Regions from separate parts of the Pseudomonas sp. F3-2 genome, predicted to be linked through region 2. Evidence: predicted binding sites of a transcription regulator. Region 2 holds the regulator's gene; each other region holds the start of a gene.
What was found. The regulator sigma-54, encoded in region 2, starts transcription at its own class of promoters, with help from an activator protein. The targets are predictions, from matches to a motif close to ANTGGCATNNANNTTGCTNT.
Positions count from the first base shown of each region.

Region 1: AAGQ88_RS08890 (circularly permuted type 2 ATP-grasp protein) is a predicted target of sigma-54. The motif match lies at 2,721-2,740, and genes of this name have one in related genera.
Region 3: nirB (nitrite reductase large subunit NirB) is a predicted target of sigma-54. The motif match lies at 2,135-2,154, and genes of this name have one in related genera.

Region 1 covers NZ_CP152388.1:1,937,236-1,942,332, forward strand. The annotation lists gene AAGQ88_RS08875 (OprD family porin) at 1-1,141, opposite strand, end outside; gene AAGQ88_RS08880 (hypothetical protein) at 1,428-1,664, shown strand; gene AAGQ88_RS08885 (ribonuclease E inhibitor RraB) at 1,911-2,249, shown strand; gene AAGQ88_RS08890 (circularly permuted type 2 ATP-grasp protein) at 2,774-4,183, shown strand; gene AAGQ88_RS08895 (alpha-E domain-containing protein) at 4,196-5,097, shown strand, end outside.
Region 2 covers NZ_CP152388.1:983,656-988,752, forward strand. The annotation lists gene ptsN (PTS IIA-like nitrogen regulatory protein PtsN) at 1-36, opposite strand, end outside; gene raiA (ribosome-associated translation inhibitor RaiA) at 49-357, opposite strand; gene AAGQ88_RS04500 (RNA polymerase factor sigma-54) at 435-1,928, opposite strand; gene lptB (LPS export ABC transporter ATP-binding protein) at 2,115-2,840, opposite strand; gene lptA (lipopolysaccharide transport periplasmic protein LptA) at 2,840-3,388, opposite strand; gene lptC (LPS export ABC transporter periplasmic protein LptC) at 3,375-3,947, opposite strand; gene AAGQ88_RS04520 (HAD family hydrolase) at 3,958-4,491, opposite strand; gene AAGQ88_RS04525 (KpsF/GutQ family sugar-phosphate isomerase) at 4,492-5,097, opposite strand, start outside.
Region 3 covers NZ_CP152388.1:4,488,651-4,493,747, forward strand. The annotation lists gene AAGQ88_RS20120 (bifunctional nitrate reductase/sulfite reductase flavoprotein subunit alpha) at 1-1,676, opposite strand, end outside; gene nirB (nitrite reductase large subunit NirB) at 2,370-4,931, shown strand; gene nirD (nitrite reductase small subunit NirD) at 4,928-5,097, shown strand, end outside.

The DNA.
Region 1 (5,097 bases), 950 kb from region 2:
GTTCCCATTCCTTGCCTTCGCTGTCGCTGCCAGCCACTTTAATGTTGTCGCCGTTGACGTAGCGGGTCATGAAGCTCAGGCCGTTGAAGCCGATCGCCTTGAAGTCGTAGTCGTAACGCAGTTGCCAGGAGCGCTCTTGAGCGGCAGCGAAGTCGTTGATCTGGATGTAGTTGACCAGATACGGGTTGGTGCCATCCAGGTAAGGCATCGACGTGTCGCCGATCATGGTCTGCCAGCCAACGGTCAATTTGTGGCCGGCCACAGCGTAGGCGAGCAGGGTGCTCAAGGCCTGGTTGTCGATCTCGCCGGCCCGGGCTGAGCCGTCATCATGGCTCTTGATGAAATGCACATCGGCGGAGGCCACACCCGGCCCGACCTTTTCGCTGCCGAGCAAGCCGACATAGTGCTGGTGATAGACGTTTTCCAGCGCCGCGTAGTGGTATTGCGCGGTGATGGCGGGCGTGACCTTGTAATCAACGCCGTACATGTCGAAATGGTTGCCCGTGATGTCGCTGGTGTAGCGCTTGTTCTTGCTGTTGAGGCGAATGTCCTGCGAGTCGGTCGAGTCCCGCGCGGTGTAATGATCCAGTCGCGAGGCCATGAACTTGAAGCCAGGCAGGTCTTCGGATGTCAGCATGCCGCCATTGAACATGGTCGGCAGCAGACGGCCATCGTTGTATTTGAGCAGCGGCAGGTCGGGCATCATTGCGCCGTATTTGAACACCGTCTGCGAGTAGCGCACCTTCGCCGCGGCGCCGAACTTGGCGTATTCGCCTTTGGATTTGCGTGGGTTGCGGCCGCTTGACGGCAACAGACCCGTGCCACTGCGGTCCGGGCTTGAGTCCAGTTGAAAGCCCGCCATGCCCAGCGCGTCGATGCCGAACCCGACAGGTCCTGTGGTGTAGCCCGACTGAAAGTTCAGGATGAAACCCTGCGCCGCTTCTTCGCGCTTGGACGCCCCTTGCGGATTGGAGCTGCTGCCATCCCGGAAATCACGGTTGAAATACATCGTGCGCGATTCGATGTTCGCCTTGCTGTCTTCCAGAAAACCTTCGGCGTAAACCGGGGCAGTGACGCTCGCGAACAATGACAGCGTGCCAAGACCGACAAGCGTGCGCGGGCGGGTGCGGCCAATAAGCATGAGGAACTCCAGATCAGGTGGGAATGACCGACGTTGAGCGTGCGCACGTGCGCGATCAGCAAGGCGGAGCATCGGATGGGCGCGCAGTATGGTGATTCGGGCTTTTTTAGCCCATTACACTTTTGTATAGCGCGCCCTCTCTGCAAGGCCCGATTCAGAGCAGTTTCGGCGCAGAAAACGAACAGATGCAGCGCGCGCTGGCAGTGATCATTCCCGTTGAACGTCACTGATACCGCAGGGTCAAGATCAGTAGGCCGTTTCCACGGCTCTCACTGAGGAGACATTGATGAAAGTCTGGACTATTTCGTTTCAGGATAAAGATGGCGTGCAGCAGACCCACGATCTTGAATCCGAGCAGCGTCCAAGCGAGGAGGAAGCTGCGCGGTATTTGCGCCCGATTCTGTTCCCCGTCGTCAGCGAGCTCGATCTGAACGATCTGGACGGTCGATCAAACGCCCCTACGGCGGAAGTCTTGAAAGAACAGAACGCTGTGCAAATCATTTCCATCGTCGAGGCATCATGAGTCAGCCTCGACGATCCATTACCGCCAATTGGCAACACGCCACCAATGGGCGTACTCTGCAATCGAGGCCGGTGAAGCACTTACCCGATTCTGTTCGCGTGGTGCCTGATTTGTAACAGCAGCATCGGCCTTGTCAGCGACATGCTTGAGTCCCGGGCAGCGGATGAACTGCTGCTCTACGCCGCGCAACAGCGGGCGTTTCGGGATCGTTGAAACTCTATCTATCGTTGCATAGGAGGACGTTTCATGAGCACGACCTATCAAGAAGACATCAGCAGTCACGTACTGCGCCGCATGAAAGAAGGCGGTTTCGACTTCGCCAGTATCCATCCAATCGAGTTCTACGCCATATTCCCGGACGAGGAACGGGCGCGTCAGGCGGCAGAAAAATTCCGAGGTGAATCCGTCAACGTCCAGCTCAACGCCCGGGAGGATGGGGCGTGGTACCTGGAGTTGAGCAAGTTGATGTATGCCACGTACGACGGCATAGGAGATTTCGAGCAGGACTTTCAAAGCGCCATCATCGGCCTCGACGGTGAGGTTGAAGGATGGGGCGTGAAGCAGGAGATCAAGCGACTGCACTGAGTGCTGGCCGCTTGCTCAGACGCACTGTGTGACGGTGAGGGTCGAACGAGCGCCGGGCAGCGGTCGAGGCCAGATAGATCAACTGGCGATCGACCGTTTCCATGCGAACGAATCGGCCCTCACGACTTTGCGTCACCCATCTGTTGAAGCATTCGGCAGGTGGGCGGCGGCAAAAACAGGGCAAAAAAAGCCGCTCGGGTGTGAGCGGCGTAAAGGGAATTTCGTGAATAGACGCGCGATGGCAGGAAACGCCCGGGTCCTCTGGACCACGTTCTCTGCGTTGATGGCGCGATTATCCGGAAACAAAATCCCGTCGGGAAATCAACTCTGGCTATGCTGCTAATAGATTTTTCGGCGGCAGGACGCTTCTCTATGAAGCGTAGGAGAATTGGTTAGAGCGCTTCTTGCACAGGAATGGTGCGCAAGCGTCTTCGAATTTATTCAACCAATTGATTTATAAGCGTTTATGCCGCTGGCACGGGCCTTGCGAAGACCCATGTGTCCATGGTGACAAGGAGTACGGCATGATCCGCACCTTTTATGATGAGATGTACGATGTAGACGGCGGTGTCCGTCCACATTATCGGGAATTCGCCCGCTGGCTGGGCGAAGCGCCGCCTGAGTTGCTCGCTCAGCGTCGACGTGAGGCCGATCTTTTGTTTCATCGCGCCGGGATTACTTTCACGCTGTACGGTGACGAGCAGGGAACCGAGCGACTGATTCCCTTCGATACGATTCCTCGCAGCATCCCCGCCAGTGAATGGCGCGTGGTCGAACGCGGCTGCATTCAGCGCGTCAAGGCGCTGAACATGTTTCTCGCCGACCTTTATCACGACCAGCGCATCATCAAGGCCGGCATCATCCCGGCCGAACAGGTGCTTGCCAACGAGCAGTACCAACTGGCGATGCAGGGCCTGAACCTGCACCGCGACCTGTATTCGCACATCTCCGGCGTCGATCTGGTTCGCGACGCAGACGGCACCTATTACGTGCTTGAAGACAATCTGCGCACGCCCAGCGGCGTGAGCTATATGCTCGAAGACCGCAAGATGATGATGCGGCTGTTCCCCGAGCTGTTCGCCGCCCAGCGCATCGCTCCGGTCGATCATTACCCGAATCTGCTGCTCGACACCCTCAAGAGCTCCAGCCCTCTGGATAACCCGAGCGTCGTCGTGCTCACGCCGGGACGGTTCAACAGCGCGTTCTTCGAGCACGCGTTTCTGGCGCGCGAGATGGGTGTCGAACTGGTCGAGGGCGCGGATCTGTTCGTGCGCGATGACCGTGTCTTCATGCGCACCACCGACGGGCCGAAAGCAGTCGACGTGATTTATCGCCGCCTCGATGACGCGTTCCTCGATCCGCTGGCGTTCAACCCCGAATCGATGCTGGGTGTGCCGGGCCTGTTGTCGGCTTATCGCTCAGGCAATGTAGTGCTGGCCAATGCCATTGGTACTGGCGTGGCCGACGACAAGTCGATCTATCCGTTCGTGACCGACATGATCCGCTTCTACCTCGACGAGGAGCCGATCCTGAAGAACGTGCCGACCTGGCAATGCCGCAAGCCCGAGGAGCTGTCTCACGTGCTGGCCAACCTCGGCGATCTGGTGGTGAAGGAAACCCAGGGTTCCGGCGGCTACGGCATGCTGGTGGGGCCTGCCGCCACTGCAGCCGAGATCGAAGCGTTCCGCGCGCGACTCAAAGCCAAGCCCCATGCGTACATCGCTCAACCGACCTTGTCCCTGTCGACCTGTCCGACCTTCGTCGAGAACGGCATCGCCCCGCGACACATCGACCTTCGCCCATTTGTCCTGTCTGGCCGCGAAACCCGCGTCGTACCGGGCGGACTCACGCGCGTGGCGTTGCGCGAAGGGTCGCTGGTGGTGAACTCGTCGCAGGGTGGCGGAACCAAGGACACCTGGGTGGTCGAGGATTAAGGATGCCTGCCAATGCTAAGTAGAACTGCCTCGGATTTATATTGGATGTCGCGGTACCTGGAGCGGGCCGAGAACCTCGCGCGGATGCTCGACGTCAGTTACTCGTTATCATTGATGCCCCAGGACGGGCGCGGCGACGGCTTGAATGAACTCGCCATGCCGCTGTTGATCACCGGAACGCTAGACGATTACCTGGAGCGCCACGGCGAGTTGCATGCCGAACGCTTGCTGCATTTCTTCGCCCTGGACGCAGCCAACCCCGCCAGCATCTTCAGTTGCCTGGCCGCCGCGCGGGCCAGTGCCCATGCCGTGCGTGGGCGGATTACCGCGGACATGTGGGAAAACATCAACGCGACCTACCTGGAAATTCGCGGCATCGCTGAACAGGGCCTCAGCCGTTATGGCATGAGCCGTTTCTGTGAGTGGGTCAAGGAGCGTTCGCACCTGTTCCGCGGCGCGACCTACGGCACCATCATGCGTAACGATGCCTTCCGTTTCATTCGCCTGGGCACCTTCATCGAGCGCGCCGACAACACCATGCGCCTGCTCGACGCCCGCTATGAAATGCTCGAGCTGCGCGGCCCGGCAGCCAATGCGGCAGCAGACAGTTCGGCGGCCGGTTATTACCAGTGGAGTGCGTTGCTGCGCGCGCTGTCGTCATTCGAGGCCTACACCGAGGTCTATCGTGATGCGCCGGGTGCGCGGCAGGTTGCCGAGTTGCTGTTGCTGCGGGCCGACATTCCCCGTTCGCTGCGCGCCTGCCTGGAAGAACTGGACATGATTCTGGCGAGTCTGCCGGGTGCCAATGGTCGTCCGGCGCAGCGTCTGGCGGCCGAACTCGATGCGCGGCTGCGCTACACCGGTATCGATGAAATCCTCGCGGAGGGGCTGCACGAATGGTTGAACGAATTCAT
Region 2 (5,097 bases):
ACGGCCAGGGGTCAGAATGTTTTCAAGTCGAATCATGGGTGGGGGGTATCAGCGAGCTGCCGCACCTTTGAGGATGCTTTGCTGCTTTTCCTTATGCTTGAGCAATTGTCTGTCCAGCTTGTCAGTGAGCAGGTCGATCGCCGCGTACATGTCATCATGCTCCGCATTGGCAACCACCTCTCCACCGTGGATATGCAGCGTGGCCTCGATCTTCTGTTTGAGCTTCTCGACGGCCATCGTCACTTGCACATTGGTAATCTTGTCAAAGTGCCCTTCGAGCTTTTTAAGCTTCAGCTCGACGTACTCGCGCAGGGGCTTGGTCACTTCCAGTTGGTGTCCACTGATGTTGACTTGCATACAGCTTCTCCTTCGTTGCCAGTGCATTAAGAGGCAGGCTTGGGTGCCTGCCACTGGAACGCTGTGGCTTGTGACCTTTACATCAGTCGCTTGCGTTCACTCGAAGGCGCTATCCCTAGAGATTCGCGGTATTTGGCGACTGTGCGACGGGCCACTTGAATGCCTTGTGCCTCCAGTAAACCAGCGATCTTGCTGTCACTCAACGGCTTTTTCTGATTTTCCGCGGCAACCAGTTTTTTGATGATCGCGCGGATCGCCGTGGACGAGCATTCACCGCCTTCGGAGGTGCTTACATGGCTTGAGAAGAAGTATTTCAGTTCGTAGATGCCACGCGGCGTGTGCATGAATTTCTGCGTGGTCACGCGGGAAATCGTCGATTCATGCATGCCGACCGCTTCCGCAATGTCATGCAGGACCAACGGCTTCATTGCCTCGTCGCCGTACTCGAGGAAGCCGCGCTGATGTTCAACGATCTGCGTGGCCACTTTCATCAGGGTTTCGTTGCGGCTCTGTAGGCTCTTGATGAACCAGCGGGCCTCTTGCAACTGATTGCGCATGAACGTGTTGTCGGCGCTGGTATCGGCGCGACGCACGAAGCCTGCGTATTGCGGATTGACCCGCAGGCGTGGCACGGCTTCCTGATTGAGCTCGACCAGCCAGCGTTCATTGTCCTTGCGCACGATGACATCAGGGACGACGTATTCGGCTTCGGTGGATTCGATCTGCGATCCCGGACGCGGGTTGAGGCTCTGAACCAGTTCGATCACCTGGCGCAGGTCATCTTCCTTAAGCTTCATCCGGCGCATCAGTTGCGCGTAGTCGCGGCTGCCGAGCAGGTCGATGTAATCGCTCACCAGACGCTGTGCCTCGGCCAGCCATCTGGTCTTGGCCGGCAGCTGGCGCAGCTGCAGCAGCAGGCATTCGCTCAGCGTGCGTGCGCCGATACCGGCTGGTTCGAACTGCTGGATGCGGTGCAGAACGGCTTCGATTTCGTCCAGCTCGATGTCGAGTTCCGGATCGAATGCGTCGAGCAGCTCTTCCAGCGACTCGTCCAGGTAGCCCTGAGGGTTTATGCAGTCGATGAGGGTAACGGCGATCAGGCGATCGGTGTCGGACATGGGTGCCAGATTCAGCTGCCACAATAGATGGCTTTGCAAGCTTTCGCCGACGGAGGTGCGGGTCGTGAAGTCCCACTCATCATCGTCATTGCTCGGCAGGCTGCTCGCGCTGGTTTGATAAATGTCTTCCCATGCAGTATCGACGGGCAATTCGTTGGGAATGCGCTCGCTCCACTCGCCATCGTCGAGGTTGTCGACGGTCGGAGTGGCTTCCTGATAGGTCGGCTCCTGAACGTCGGGGTTGGGCTTGTGCTCGATGTTGTCGGCCATTGGGTCAACATTATCGAAATCGTCGCCTTCTTCCTGTCGTTCGAGCATCGGATTGGACTCCAGTGCCTCCTGGATTTCCTGTTGGAGATCCAGCGTCGACAGTTGGAGTAAGCGGATGGCCTGTTGCAGCTGCGGCGTCATCGTCAGCTGCTGGCCCATTCTCAAGACTAGCGAAGGTTTCATGGCAGGGGCTTAACACCTTATTCGCCGGCGCACTGCGCGCCATCCACTACTAGGGCGCCGAGGCGCCTACTTAAGCAAATTATATGCCTGAAACCGGAGTGTTTGCCTAGAGTGTGACGACAATTAATCCGGGGTTGGCGATGAGGCGCACGTTTGCGTTCGTCTCCAGCCCCCGTCTTCACCGGGTTACAGGCGGAACTCGTGGCCGAGATACACTTCTTTAACCAACTGGTTGGCCAGGATGGTTTCAGCGTCGCCTTCTGCGATGAGTTGCCCGTCGTTGACGATGTAGGCTGTTTCGCAGATATCCAGCGTCTCACGTACGTTGTGGTCGGTGATCAGAACGCCGATGCCCTTGGCCTTGAGGTGATGAATGATCTGCTTGATGTCGCCCACGGAAATCGGGTCGACACCTGCGAACGGTTCATCCAGCAGAATGAATTTCGGCGCCGTGGCCAATGCGCGTGCGATCTCGACGCGGCGGCGCTCGCCACCCGACAGGCTCATGCCGAGGTTGTCGCGGATGTGAGTAATGTGGAATTCCTGCAGCAGGCTTTCCAGTTCCTTGCGACGTCCGGCGCGGTCGAGTTCCTTGCGGGTCTCGAGGATCGCCATGATGTTGTCCGATACCGACAGTTTGCGGAAGATCGACGCTTCCTGGGGCAGATAGCCAATACCGGCACGCGCGCGGCCGTGCATGGGTTGGTGGCTGACGTCCTGCTCGTCGATGAGCACGCGGCCCTGATCGGCCTGAACCAGGCCCACGATCATATAGAAACACGTGGTCTTGCCCGCACCGTTCGGGCCGAGAAGGCCGACGATCTGACCGCTTTCGATGGAAAGGCTGACGTCACGGACGACCTGGCGACTCTTGTAACTCTTGGCCAGGTGTTGGGCTTTCAGCGTTGCCATTACTGGGCCTTCTGCTGGTCGGTTTTCTTTTTCGGCTGGATCACCATGTCGACACGCGGACGGGCTTCGGTCACCTTGCTGCCTGTCGCGCGGCCGGCGCTGGCAAGCTTGCGGACCGTGTCATAGACGATTTTCTCGCCCTGAGTGGTGTTGTTGTCCTTGTCGATGACCTTGGCCTTGTCGATCAGCACGACGCGGTTCTGCGCTGCGTGGTACTGAATGGTGACGCCCCAGCCCTGGACGGGCTTGGTGTCGCCAGCGGTCTGCAACTGCTCGAAGTAGGCGAGGTTGCCCACCGAGGTCACGACGTCGATGTCGCCGGCAGGGGTGCGAGTGATGGTCACGGTGTTACCGGTCACCTTCATCGAGCCCTGGGTGATGATCACGTCGCCTTTGTAGGTCGCGACACCTTGCTTGTCGTCCAGCTGAGCATCGTCGGCCTGAATACGGATAGGCTGATCCTGATCGTTCGGCAGAGCCCAGGCGCTCACGCTTCCCAGTGCTGCGCCCAGGCCGAGCAAAATAGGGAGGGTTTTAAGGAGCCTCATACTGTCCTCTTGCATTCGATAGCAGGTGTATCCTGCTTTCTTTTAGATAGGCCTTCATACCCGTACCGGTGCTCACGCCGTTGAAGCCGTCGATTCTAACGGGTTGCGCGGTTTCCGCATATTGCTTCTGAGGGAAGACAGTCATGCGGGTACTGGTGATCACGGTGGTGCGTTTCTTTTCGTCGGTGCGGTTGATGCGCACCTGATCGATCAGCTCGACATGGTCGCCACCGGGGGAGACCTCGGCGCGCACGCTCTGTACGTGCCAGGGGAATTCGGTGCCACGGTACATTTGCAGCACCGGCGTGGTCATCAGCGTGACATCGGTGGCCTTCAGATGCTCGACCTTATCGGAGGTCATGTCGTATTGCATGCTGCCGTCGGGCAGGTACTGAATGCTGTGGGCGTTGATCGCGTAATAGTCGATCGCGCTTTCGTCCACCGCAGCCTTGGGTTGATCCATGAAGCTTTCGGGGCTGACGTTCCAGTACCCGACCGCTGCAAGCAGCACCGCCAGAACACCGAAGATCAGAAACGTACGAAACTTTTTGCTGAGCATAAATGCACTTCTATAAGTAGGCGGCGTGGGCCGCTTCGAGGTTGCCCTGAGCGCTCAGGATCAACTCGCAGAATTCTCGGCCAGCGCCTTCGCCGCCACGTGCCTGGGTAGTCCCGTGGGCATGCTGACGTACGAAACCGGCGGCGTTGGCCACGGCCATGCCCAGGCCGACCCGGCGGATGACCGGCAGATCGGGGAGGTCGTCACCCAGGTACGCGACCTGGTCGTAGCTTAGATTCAGTTGCTGCAAAAGCTCGTCGAGGACGACGAGTTTGTCCTCGCGTCCCTGGTAAAGATGCGCGATGCCGAGGTTTTTTGCGCGACGTTCGACGACCGGTGTCTTGCGCCCGCTGATGATCGCCGTGGTCACGCCAGAGTTGATGAGCATTTTGATGCCCTGGCCATCGAGCGTATTGAACGTCTTGAATTCACTGCCGTCTTCGAGAAAGTACAAGCGGCCGTCAGTCAGCACGCCATCGACGTCGAAAACGGCCAGTTTGATGTTTTTGCCACGTTGCATCAGATCGTTCATATCGGCGCTCATTTACATGACTCCCGCACGGAGCAGGTCTTGAAGGTTGAACGCGCCGACGGGGCGATCGTTCTCGTCGACCACGATGAGTGCGCCGATCTTGTTGTCTTCCATGATTTTCAGGGCTTCGGCGGCAAGCATTTCCGGGCGCACGGTCTTGCCGTGCACGGTCATCACTTCGTCGATGATTGCCTGGCGGATGTCGATCGGCCGGTCCAGCGTACGGCGCAGATCGCCGTCGGTGAAGATCCCTGCGAGGCGGCCATCGGCTTCCAGAATGGCGGTCATGCCCAAACCCTTGCGGGTCATTTCCATCAGGGAATCGCGCAGTGGCGTACCGCGTGCAACCTGCGGCAGTTCGGCACCGGAATGCATGACGTGCTCGACCTTCAGCAGCAGACGGCGTCCCAGTGCGCCGCCCGGGTGCGAGAAGGCGAAGTCCTCGGCGGTGAAGCCTCGCGCGTCCAGCAAGGCGACGGCCAGGGCGTCGCCCATGACCAGAGCGGCGGTGGTCGAGGAGGTCGGTGCCAGATTCAAGGGGCAGGCCTCTTTCTCGACGCGGGCATTGAGGTTGATGTCAGCGGCCTTGGCCAGCGTCGATTCCGGATTGCCCGTCAG
Region 3 (5,097 bases), 2.5 Mb from region 2:
AGCGTCTGGCTGACGCCGGTGTTGAGGTAACGCAGCGGATTGCGCGTGCCCTGCGCGTCGGGCGCGCAAGGCCATTGCACCGGTTGGTCACGCAGTTGCGCATAACTGGCGCCGCGTATGTCATAGCCGGTGTCCGGATTCCATGCCCGCTTGATTTCCTCGAACACCTCCTCGGCCGACCCGTAGCTGAACGCCGACGCGAAACCCATTTCGCACGCCACGCGAGCGATGATCTGCCAGTCCGGCAGCGCCTGCCCCGGCGCATCGACCGCCTTGCAGGTCAGGCTCATGTTGCGTTCGGAATTGATCATCACCCCTTCGCCCTCGGCCCACAGCGCACCGGGCAAGAGGATGTCGGCGTAGCGGTTGGTTTCCGTGTCGAGAAAGGCATCCTGGGTGATCACCAGCTCGGCGGCCTGCAACGCCTCGATCACCGTGGCGCGGTTGGCGACGCTGGCCACCGGGTTGGTGCAGATGATCCAGCAGGCCTTGATTGCGCCGTCACGCATCTGTTCGAACAGGTCGATCGTCCCGCCGCCAGGCTCACGCCGCAGACTGCCTTGCGGTATCGCCCAGAGGTGTTCGACGAATGCACGATCGGCGTCGACCAGCAGCGAGCGCTGACCGGGAAGTCCCGGCCCCATGTAGCCCATCTCCCGCCCGCCCATGGCATTGGGCTGGCCCGTGAGTGAGAACGGACCGCTGCCGGGACGACAGATCGCCCCGGTCGCCAGATGCAGATTGCACAGTGCGTTGGTGTTCCAGGTGCCGTGGGTGCTCTGGTTCAGCCCCATGGTCCAGCAGCTCATCCAGTCTGGCGCCTGACCGATCATGCGCGCTGCCTGACGAATGTCGCTTTCGGCAAGGCCCGTGATCTGCGCCACTTTGTCCGGCGTGTACGCGGCCAGAAACGCAGGCATCGTCGCCCAGCCCTGGGTGAAGGACGCGATGAAACCGGCATCGACATCGCCGTTTTCATTCAATAAATAAAGCAGGCCGTTGAGCAGCGCCAGATCGGTACCGGGCCTGATCTGCAGAAACAGATGCGCTTTCTCTGCCGTGGCGCTGCGGCGAGGATCGACGACGATCAACTTCGCGCCGGCCTTGACCCGATCCATCATGCGCAGGAACAAGATCGGGTGGCAGTCCGCCATGTTGGCGCCGATCACGAAGAACAGGTCGGCCCGGTCGAAGTCGTCGTAGGAACCCGGCGGCCCGTCGGACCCCAGCGACAGCTTGTAGCCGCTTCCCGCACTGGCCATGCACAGCCGCGAGTTGGACTCGATGCGCGACGTACGCACAAAGCCCTTGGCCAGTTTGTTCGCCAGGTATTGCGCCTCAAGCGACATTTGGCCCGACACATAAAAAGCCAACGCATCGGGGCCATCGCGATCCAGGATCGTGCGCAGGCGTTGCGCCGTGTGGGTGATCGCCGCGTCCATGTCGGTGCGTACCGGGTCCTCATCTCGCTGACGGCGCAGGTAGGCCGCGTCCATGCGCCCCGATTCTGCAATCGCCTCGCCGCAGGTGGTGCCTTTGGTGCATAACCGGCCGCGATTGGCCGGATGCGCCTTGTCACCCGTGACCTTGATCACGCGGTTGTTCTCGACCTGCATGACGATGCCGCAGCCGACCCCGCAATAAGGACACACACTTCGTACGCTGTTGCTCGCCATAACCATTTCCCGAGGCCAAAAAAAAGACGCCCTGTTCTCTCCCGTTCAGATGAGCGGAGAGCACACGGCGCCTTTGTCGTGAAGATGGCAATCGGCGTTGACTGCCTGTCAGCTGGCAATTGCAAAGGACAGGCCAGCATGGTGCCGGAGGCTTTCGAGCGGTCGATTGGCGGGTGAGCTGGCGCGGGTGGCCTGAGATCAGGGCGCTGCGGCGTGGAAGCAAACCGGCCAGAGAACCGCGGATTTCAGCCTCGCAATGGGGCGAGCCGGACGAAAGCGCACCGTTTGCGTGCCAGTGTCTCCCGTTGCACAAGCGTGGCGCGTCCCGAGATCGGCGGGGAATCCGTCGTGAAAGGGGTGAGCGCGGTCAGCCTGACAGGCCCTTGATCAGGCCGATCGCCGTATCGCGGCAGATCCTGGGACGCGCCACGCGCCTGCACTCATCGTGAGATGTACGCACTGGCACACCCATTGCTTGATCACCTGCAAGTCCAGCCTGAATGCGTGGTTGGCAGCCCTGGTCGGTCAATGACGATCGTCCGCCCCACACGGCATTGGGCTCATCAGGTTGCGCCGACACTGTGGTCGAGCGACAACCCCTAAAAGAACAGGCAAAGGCGCCTGGAACCGAGAGGTTCCGGGCGCCTTTTTTTTGCTTTCAAAAAACCCGATTGGCTTAGGCCGGGACTCGATATGAACACCACAGTCGCCCCTTTTGACGATATGCAGACACTGATCGTGGTTGGCAACGGAATGGTCGGTCACCACTGCGTCGAGCAATTGATCGCCGCCGGTGCCCTTGAGCACTATCGCATTCACGTGTTCGGTGAAGAAGGCCAGCGCGCCTACGACCGCGTTCACCTGTCCGAGTATTTCGGCGGTCGCGATGCCGAATCCCTGGCGCTCAGTGATGCCGCGCTGTATCAGCAGGCCGGACTGACGCTGCATCTGGGCGTGCCGGTGCTGGAAATCGATCGGGCCCGCCGTGAAGTGATCACGTCCGCAGGTTGTTTCACCTACGACAAACTGGTGCTGGCGACCGGCTCCTATCCGTTCGTGCCGCCCATCGAAGGCGCCGAGGGAGACTCGCGGCTGGTTTACCGCACGCTGGACGACCTGGACACCATCCGCGCCGCCGCGCGTCATGCCCGACGTGGCGTCGTGGTCGGCGGCGGGCTGCTCGGCCTGGAGGCGGCCAATGCGCTGAAATCCCTCGGTCTGGAAGCCCATGTGGTGGAGTTCGCCCCGCGCCTGATGCCTGTGCAGCTGGATGATTTCGGCGGCGCAGCCCTCAAGGCACGCATCGAAGCGCTGGGCGTCGGCGTGCACTTGTCCCGCGCCACCCAGTCGATCACGCCTGGCGAGTCTTTCCGCTATCGCATGAATTTCGCCGGTGACGACTTTCTCGAAACCGACCTGATCGTCTTTTCCGCCGGCATCCGTCCGCAAGACGCCCTCGCCCGCCAGTGCCAGCTGGCGCTGGGTCCACGGGGCGGCATCGACATCGACGAACACTGTCGCACCAGTGACGCCGACATTTACGCGATTGGTGAATGCGCCGCCTGGAACGGCAGCGTCTTCGGCCTGGTCGCGCCGGGTTATCAGATGGCACGCAATGTCGCCGCACAATTGTGCGATCAGGACGCTGAACCGTTCTTCGGTGCCGACATGTCGACCAAACTCAAACTGCTGGGCGTCGACGTGGGCTCCATCGGCGATGCCCACGGCGCACTGACCGGCGCGCGCAACTACCGTTTTATCGATGAAGCCACCGACACCTATCGCCGGCTCGTGGTGTCCGCCGACGGCAAACAGGTGCTGGGGGCAGTGCTGGTGGGCGATAACAGTTATTACGACACGCTGCTGCAATACGCGCAGAACGGCATCAAGCTGCCGGCCGACCCGTCGAGCCTGATTTTGCCCCACAGCGACGGCGCGCCCACTCTGGGTGCCGACGCCTTGCCGGCGACCGCCACGATCTGTTCGTGCCATAACGTCAGCAAAGGGGCGATCTGCTCGGCCATCGACAGCGGCTGCAGCGACCTTGCCGGGATCAAGGCCTGCACCAAGGCGGCCACCGGTTGCGGCGGCTGCTCGGCCCTGCTCAAAAGCGTGTTCGAGCACGAACTGACCGCGCGCGGGGTCGCGGTCGACAAGAGCCTGTGCGAACACTTTGCGTTTACGCGGCAAGAGCTGTACGCCTTCGCTCGGGTCGAGACGATCGAGAGTTTCGAGGACATGCTGGCGCGTCATGGCAAAGGCCATGTGGGCTGCGATATCTGCAAGCCGGTCATCGGCTCGATCCTCGCCTCGTGCTGGAACAAGCCGATCATGGACCCGTCACTGGTACCGTTGCAGGACACCAACGACACGTTCATGGCCAATATGCAGAAGAACGGCACGTATTCGGTGGTGCCGCGCATTCCGGCAGGCGAAATCACCCCGCAGGGGCTGATGGCGATTGGCGCCGTGGCGAAAAAATACGATCTGTACACCAAGATCACCGGCGGTCAGCGCATCGACCTGTTCGGCGCCCAGCTGCATGAGCTGCCGGACATCTGGGCCGAGCTGATCGCGGCCGGCTTCGAAACCGGACACGCCTACGGCAAATCGACACGCACGGTGAAGTCTTGCGTCGGCAGCACGTGGTGCCGCTACGGCGTGCAGGACAGTGTGCAAATGGCGCTGAACATCGAGGATCGTTACAAAGGCCTGCGTTCGCCACACAAACTGAAATTCGCGGTTTCCGGTTGCACCCGCGAATGCGCTGAAGCGCAGAGCAAGGACATCGGCGTGATCGCCACCGAAAACGGCTGGAACCTCTATGTGTGCGGCAACGGCGGCATGCGCCCGCGACACGCCGAGCTGTTCGCCACGGACCTGGATGATCAGACGCTGATTCGCTACATCGACCGTGTGCTGATGTTCTACATCCGCACCGCCGACAAATTGCAACGCACCTCGGTATGGCGCGAGTCGCTGGAGGGTGGGCTGGATTACCTCAAGGCGGTGGTCATCGACGACAGTCTGGGTCTGGCCGCCGAGCTGGAAGCGCAAATGCAAGTGGTGGTCGATCGGTATGAATGTGAATGGGCGAACGCGCTCAAAAGCCCGGAGAAACTCAAACGCTTTCGCACGTTCGTCAATGACAAGGCGGCCGACCCCGACATTCATTTCGTCAAGGAACGCAGCCAGCGTCGCCCCGCGAGAGCCAGCGAACTCAACCTTATTCCCGTCCAGGAGACCGCACGATGAGTCAGGCCAACGCAGTGATGATGGATGCTCCACAGAGCAGGGTCTGGCGCGCCGTGTGCGGGCGTGATGACTTGGTGCTCAACTCCGGCGTCGTGGCCCTGGTGGGCAATACGCAGGTGGCACTGTTTTACGTCGCGTCGATCAGTGGCACGCCGCAGCTGTTTGC